Linked DNA regions of Tardiphaga sp. 709. Each later gene encodes a partner of the first gene's protein in a complex. Links are inferred from orthologs where the notes say so. Each region holds a gene or a part of one and is shown on either strand. Other genes may lie near its edges.

Region 1 (2,985 bases):
GTGACGCCCTGCTGAGTGTGGTGCCGGCGGGACTTTTCGGCGGACGCCGACGACATCGTGGCACCGACGAGGAGAAGCGCTGTAGCGCTGATCGTTATAATCTTTTGCATTGAACCAAAGCCAATCTGTTCATGAAGCCCTTGTCAGTCGAACGTAGCGCTGCCTGACTCGTTCCGCATCGGGCCCCCACTAACAGCCTCGTGGCAATCCCCGGCCCGCCAAGCTCTTCTCGTGGCGGTCAGATAAACTAACGAAAAGCGTGCAGGAAGCCGCGGCCGGAGAGCATCTTGGCCGTGTACAATCGCTTCTTTATCATTCTGGAGATGCAAAACCAGATCGTAGATGCGCCCCCTCGTCTAAGCTCCTCCGTTTGCGAAGTACCGTATTGGACAAACAGGTCCATTAATGAAACGTCTGGTGGACTAGGCGTCGGAGCGCGCCCTTCCCAGATTGCCCGGATTTGCGCCTCCTCAATCGTACCTGCCAGGAACCGACCGGCAGCCGAGAGGACAATGGTTGCTGACCCGCGTTCGAGACGCCATATCCTTGGCCGTTGACGATCCGATCTGCTTGCCCTGTAAGATCGTAGTCCGAGGCCCGAAGAAGGACAGATGCGCATAATGTGGATCGCCGTACTTGCCATGGTGCTGCCCGCTGCCGCGCTGGCGCAAGACATCACGCAGCGCCCCGTCCGAACCGAGCGCATCTCAGGCACTCCGGTAGGTGTGGGTCTCTATGAGGTCGCTCCGGACGGCACCGTTCTGATCGACTGGCGCGCCGTCGAGGCGGCGGCCGAGGGCCCCGCCGATCGCGCATCGACCCCGGTTGCGAAGGCGATGCTGGCGATCAGAGACGGCAAATGGAAACCGATGGCCCGGTGACGAACGACGTCGCGCCGGAAATCCGACAGCGTAAGATCATCCATATCGACATGGACGCCTTTTACGCATCAGTCGAACAGCGGGATAATCCAGAGCTACGCGGCAAACCTGTCGCCGTCGGCGTCTCTCGGGAGCGTGGGGTCGTGGCAGCAGCGAGTTACGAAGCCCGCAAATTCGGCGTCCGCTCGGCGATGCCGTCCGTTATAGCCAAACGTCAGTGTCCAGATCTAATCTTCGTGAAACCGCGCTTCGAGGTCTACAAGACCATTAGCCAGCAGATCCGAGAGATCTTCGCCGAGCACACGCCGATCATCGAACCGCTGTCGCTGGACGAGGCTTATCTGGATGTTACCGAGAACCTTCAGAGCATCCCACTGGCGCGCGACATCGCACTGGCGATCCGCACTAAAATCAAAGCCGAGACAGGGCTCAATGCCTCCGCCGGCATCTCTTACAACAAGTTCCTGGCCAAACTCGCCTCAGACCATCGCAAGCCAAACGGTCAGTACGTCATCTCTCCGGAGATGGGACTCGCCTTTGTGGAGACCCTGCCCGTCGGCAAGTTCCACGGCATCGGACCGGCGACTGCGGCTAAATTCAACGCATTGGGTATCCAGACAGGACTAAACATCCGGAACCAGTCGCTGACGTTCCTGGAGGCACACTTCGGCAAAGCCGGGACCTATTACTACTGGATATCACGCGGCATCGACGAGCGTCCTGTCCGCGCCAACCGCATGCGGAAATCCGTCGGCGCCGAGAACACTTTCTCCGACGACCTCACCGAGTTCGACACCATGATCGCCGCGCTGCAGCCCCTCGTCGACAAGGTGTGGCAACACTGTGCCAACACAGGGAACCGCGGGCGAACCGTCACGCTGAAGGTGAAGTTCGCTGACTTCGAGATCATGTCACGAAGCCAATCAATGCCGACGGCCGTATCAAACCGCGAAGAGCTCGAACGGGTCGCGGCATCACTTCTCGAACGCTCGATGCCACTGCCGAAAGCCGTGCGGCTTCTCGGTGTTTCACTATCGACACTTCAGACTGACGGGGACGACGCGCAATCCCAGTTCCAGTTACCAATCTAGCAGCGCTAAGCCGATTCAGTCCGTCGATCAGTGATCGCCTTGCGCAGCGTGCGCGACAAAAGCTCAACCGAATACGGCTTCTGGATGAGTTCAAAGCCTGTATGGGCGTTTTCGGCTAGAACGTGGCTGTAGCCACTTGTCAGAACGACCGGCAATCCAGGGTATTGGTCGCGGATAATCGTGGCCATCTCCACCCCGTTCATGCCGGGCATGATGACGTCCGAAAACACGAGGTCGAATGCGAATTCATCCTTGGCTAGAACGTCCAGTGCCGCGGAAGCTGACGTCACCCAGTCGGTTGCGTATCCGAGATCCTGCAGAAGCTCTGTCGAGAATCCCCCAACATCCGTATTATCCTCGACAACAAGAACGCGGTGCCCCCGCCCGCTTGTCGCTGCGCTTGCTAATGGCGGCGCGCTGCTTTCGACTTCGGCGCCAGTTTCGGCCCGCGGCAGATAAATTGTGAACGTCGCGCCCGCTCCAAGCGTGCTGCTGACGCCGATCTCGCCGCCCGTCTGTTTGGCGAACCCGAAGGCCTGACTCAAGCCGAGGCCCGTTCCTTTTCCCACGTCCTTGGTCGTGAAAAATGGTTCGAAGATCGCATCCAGGTACTCGCTAGCTATGCCGACGCCAGAGTCAGTTACGGAAACCGCGATGAAGTCGCCCTCTTTCTGAGGATGAGAGCGCATCTCCGGAATCGAGTCGGCTGCCGCGACACCGATAACGAGGCGCCCTTCGCCGTTCATGGCATCGCGTGCATTGACTGCGAGGTTGACCAAGGCGGTTTCGAATTGGGTTATATCGGCCATGGCGAATTGGGCGGCAGCCTCAATATCCAGATCAATCTGGATCCGGCCGCCGACCAGTGGCCGAATCAGGTTCGCAACGCTCGCGACCTGGGTGCCGACGTTGAAGACGCGCGGAGCAAGCGGCTGCCGGCGAGCGAACGCAAGCAACTGGCTGGTCAGCTTGGCCGCCCGGTCAACAGTATCGGAGATTGCGTCGATATAGCG
Region 2 (3,040 bases), 1.3 Mb from region 1 along the record:
CGCGGGCGACCATCGCGCAAGATCTGGCGATAGCGATCTTCGACCGCTGTGGCCGGTTCATTGACCAGCGCATTTTCCATCCAGCCGTCGAGCATGATGAGTGCGGATGGAAAGGCCGAGGCTTCGCCGCGCACGCGCAGCATCTCTGCGAGCCGCATCGCCGTCTGGCCGCGCGTCGCGGCGACGGCGACCGCGAGTTCGGCGGTCTCGCGCTCGATGGCATCGAGCCAGTGGGCGTCGCTGTTCCGGTCTTCGAGCAAGCGGTTGCGCGAACGCAGGCTTCGCTCGAGCGCGGAGACGCGACCGGAGTGATCCTTGTCGATGGCCAGCACGAGGCGGTCGAAGAAGCGCCGGCGTTCGGAGGCGGCGCCCATGAACAACTGGTCCATCGCGGGCGTCAGCCACACCATGCGCAGGTGATCGCCGAATGCCGCGGCAGAACCGACAGGCTCCCGGTCGATACGACAGCGACGGCTGGTGGACGCACCTTCTGCCGCGGGGGCATCGATGCCGGTGCCGAGTGTGGCGAGACCAACCTCACCCTCGACAGTCGCCGACACGGCCCAGGAGCCGTCGCCTTCGTTATTCGCAACGTCTTCGAGCGTCGCGCGGCGCAGGCCGCGGCCTGGCGACAGAAACGAGATCGCTTCGATGCAATTTGTTTTGCCGGCGCCGTTCGGGCCGACGAGGGCGACCATGTCCGCCGACGCCTCCAGCGACGCCGCGCGATAGCTGCGGAAATTGGTGAGCGACAGGCGATGGATGCGGGAGGCGGTCATTCGTGAATATGGGACTCAGCTAAAGTCGTCGCAACGGGCCGCGCCAATCTCCGTTGTCATCCCGCCTAGTGCGCCGAAGGCGCATGCGGGGCGGGGATCCATAACCACGGCCCGGCACAATCAAAACGGCAGAGTCGTGGCTACCTAGCTGCAACTAGTTCTTCGGCGGCTATGGGTCCCCGCTCCGCGCGCGCCTTTGGCGCGCTAGGCGGGGGCGATACCTGAAGGAACTCACACCCGCATCGGCATCAGCACATACAGGGCGCCCTTGGCGTCCTTGTCCTGCACCAGCGTCGGCGAGCCGGGATCGGCAAGGCGCAGCACGGCAACTTCGCCTTCGATCTGGGCGGCGATGTCGAGCAGATAGCGCGAGTTGAAGCCGATATCGAGCGCGTCGGAGGCGTATTCGACCTCGAGCTCTTCCGTCGCGCTGCCGGAATCCGGATTTGTCACCGACAGCACGAGCTTGCCCGCCGACAGCGCGAGTTTCACGGCGCGGCCGCGTTCGCTGGAAATCGTCGAGACGCGGTCGACTGCGTTCTCGAAATCCTTCTTGTCGATCACCAGTTCCTTGTCGTTGTTCTGCGGGATCACGCGGCCATAGTCGGGGAAGGTGCCGTCGATCAGTTTCGAGGTCAGAACCACATTGCCGAGCGTGAAGCGGATCTTGCCCTGCGACAGTTCGATGGTGATCTCGGCTTCGAGGTCCTCGATCAGACGCTGCACTTCACCGACCGTCTTGCGCGGCACGATGACGCCCGGCATGCCGTCGGCGCCCTTGGGCAGCTTGAGGTCAATCTGTGCCAGACGATGACCGTCGGTGGCGACGGCGCGCAAGGTTGCCGCAGTCGCAGTGCCGGCGGCGTGGAGATAGATGCCGTTGAGATAATAGCGGGTCTCTTCGGTGGAGATCGCAAACTGCGTGCGGTCGATCAGGCGCTTCACGTCGGAGGCGGGCAGCGCAAACGAGTGCGTCATTTCGCCGGCGGCGAGATCCGGGAAATCATTCTCCGGCAGCGTCTGCAGCGTGAAGCGCGACCGGCCGGCGCGGATCGCCATCACCGAGCGGTCGCCATCGGCTTCGAGCACGATCTGGGAGCCGTCCGGCAGTTTGCGGACGATGTCGTAGAACATATGGGCAGGCACGGTGGTGGAACCGGCGGTGCCGACTTCGGCGGCCAGGGTTTCCGTGACTTCAAGGTCCAGGTCGGTGGCCTTTAGCGACAGCCGGGCATTTTCGGCGCGGATCAGCACGTTGCCCAGGATCGGAATCGTGTTGCGGCGCTCGACCACGCGATGCACGTGGCTCAGCGACTTCAGGAGTTGCGCGCGTTCGACGGTGACCTTCATAACAAAACCCGCCCGATTCAATCCGGTGTCGTGTGGAAATGCCTGGCGGCCCGAACGGGCGCCGCGGCGATGACACCCGCGAGCTCGATCAGTGGATTTTGCTCAATCCCGCGGGGGACCGCAAGGTGGCGTGGATGGCCGGGAAGCGCAAGAGAGATGCGCTTCCGGCCCCCAATGTTTTGACGGTTAACACCCTCGTCCTGCCCCGGCGCACGCTTTGGCGCACCGGGGGTGGGGACGCTTTACTCCTGGAGTTGGCGCTTCAGCGTTTCGACCTCATCCTGCAGGGCCACGTCCTTGCCGACCAGCGCCTCGATCTTGCGTACGGCATGCAGAACCGTGGTGTGATCGCGGCCACCGAAGCGGCGGCCGATTTCCGGCAGCGAGCGTAGCGTCAGGGTCTTGGCCAGATACATCGCAACCTGACGGGGGCGCACGACATTGGCGGTGCGGCGCGACGACAGGAGGTCGGACCGGCTGACATTGTACTGACGCGCGACGACACGCTGGATGTCCTCGATCTTGATGCGCTTCGGCTCCTGCGGGCGGATCAGGTCGCGCACTTCGCGCTCGGCCATTTCCAGCGTGACCGGCGTGGCGTTCAGCTTCGAATGCGCCAGCAGGCGGTTGATTGCGCCTTCGAGGTCGCGGCCGTTATGGGTGATGGTGCGGGCCAGATAGTCCAGCACCGGCTCCGGCACCTCGAACGAGGCGTGATGTGCACGCGCGGCGGCAACGCGCGATTTCAGGATGCCCAGGCGCAGCTCTTCGCCGAGCGAGCTCATTTCGACGACGAGACCGCCGGCGAGGCGCGAACGCACGCGTTCGTCGAGGCTTTCCAGATCCGACGGCGGGCGATCGGCTGCGATCACCACCTGGCGGCCGGCATCGATCAGCGCATTCAGTGTGTG

Evidence for each region. Proteins that work in one complex are often made in the same cells at the same time.
Region 2: the proteins of dinB (region 1) and dnaN are in contact, whole or in part, in a solved structure (PDB 1OK7), measured with the Escherichia coli proteins. The link is inferred for Tardiphaga sp. 709 from one-to-one orthologs.

What each region holds. Positions count from the first base shown.
Region 1 is NZ_CP135529.1:2,138,533-2,141,517, forward strand. Bases 1-2,915 are described here. They hold dinB (DNA polymerase IV), read left to right. Parts: upstream 1-859; coding sequence 860-1,972; downstream 1,973-2,915. Other genes in these bases: RSO67_RS10700 (hypothetical protein), read right to left, coding at 1-110; RSO67_RS10705 (hypothetical protein), read left to right, coding at 621-881; RSO67_RS10715 (PAS domain S-box protein), read right to left, coding at 1,978-2,915. Outside these bases: more of RSO67_RS10715, read right to left, coding at 2,916-2,985. UniProt on the Escherichia coli protein: Poorly processive, error-prone DNA polymerase involved in translesion repair and untargeted mutagenesis. Copies undamaged DNA at stalled replication forks, which arise in vivo from mismatched or misaligned primer ends.
Region 2 is NZ_CP135529.1:3,418,577-3,421,616, reverse strand. What follows is about bases 71-3,040. They hold dnaN (DNA polymerase III subunit beta), read right to left. Parts: upstream 2,130-3,040; coding sequence 1,011-2,129; downstream 71-1,010. Other genes in these bases: dnaA (chromosomal replication initiator protein DnaA), read right to left, coding at 2,372-3,040; recF (DNA replication/repair protein RecF), read right to left, coding at 71-779. In the rest of the region: more of recF, read right to left, coding at 1-70. UniProt on the Escherichia coli protein: Confers DNA tethering and processivity to DNA polymerases and other proteins. Acts as a clamp, forming a ring around DNA (a reaction catalyzed by the clamp-loading complex) which diffuses in an ATP-independent manner freely and bidirectionally along dsDNA.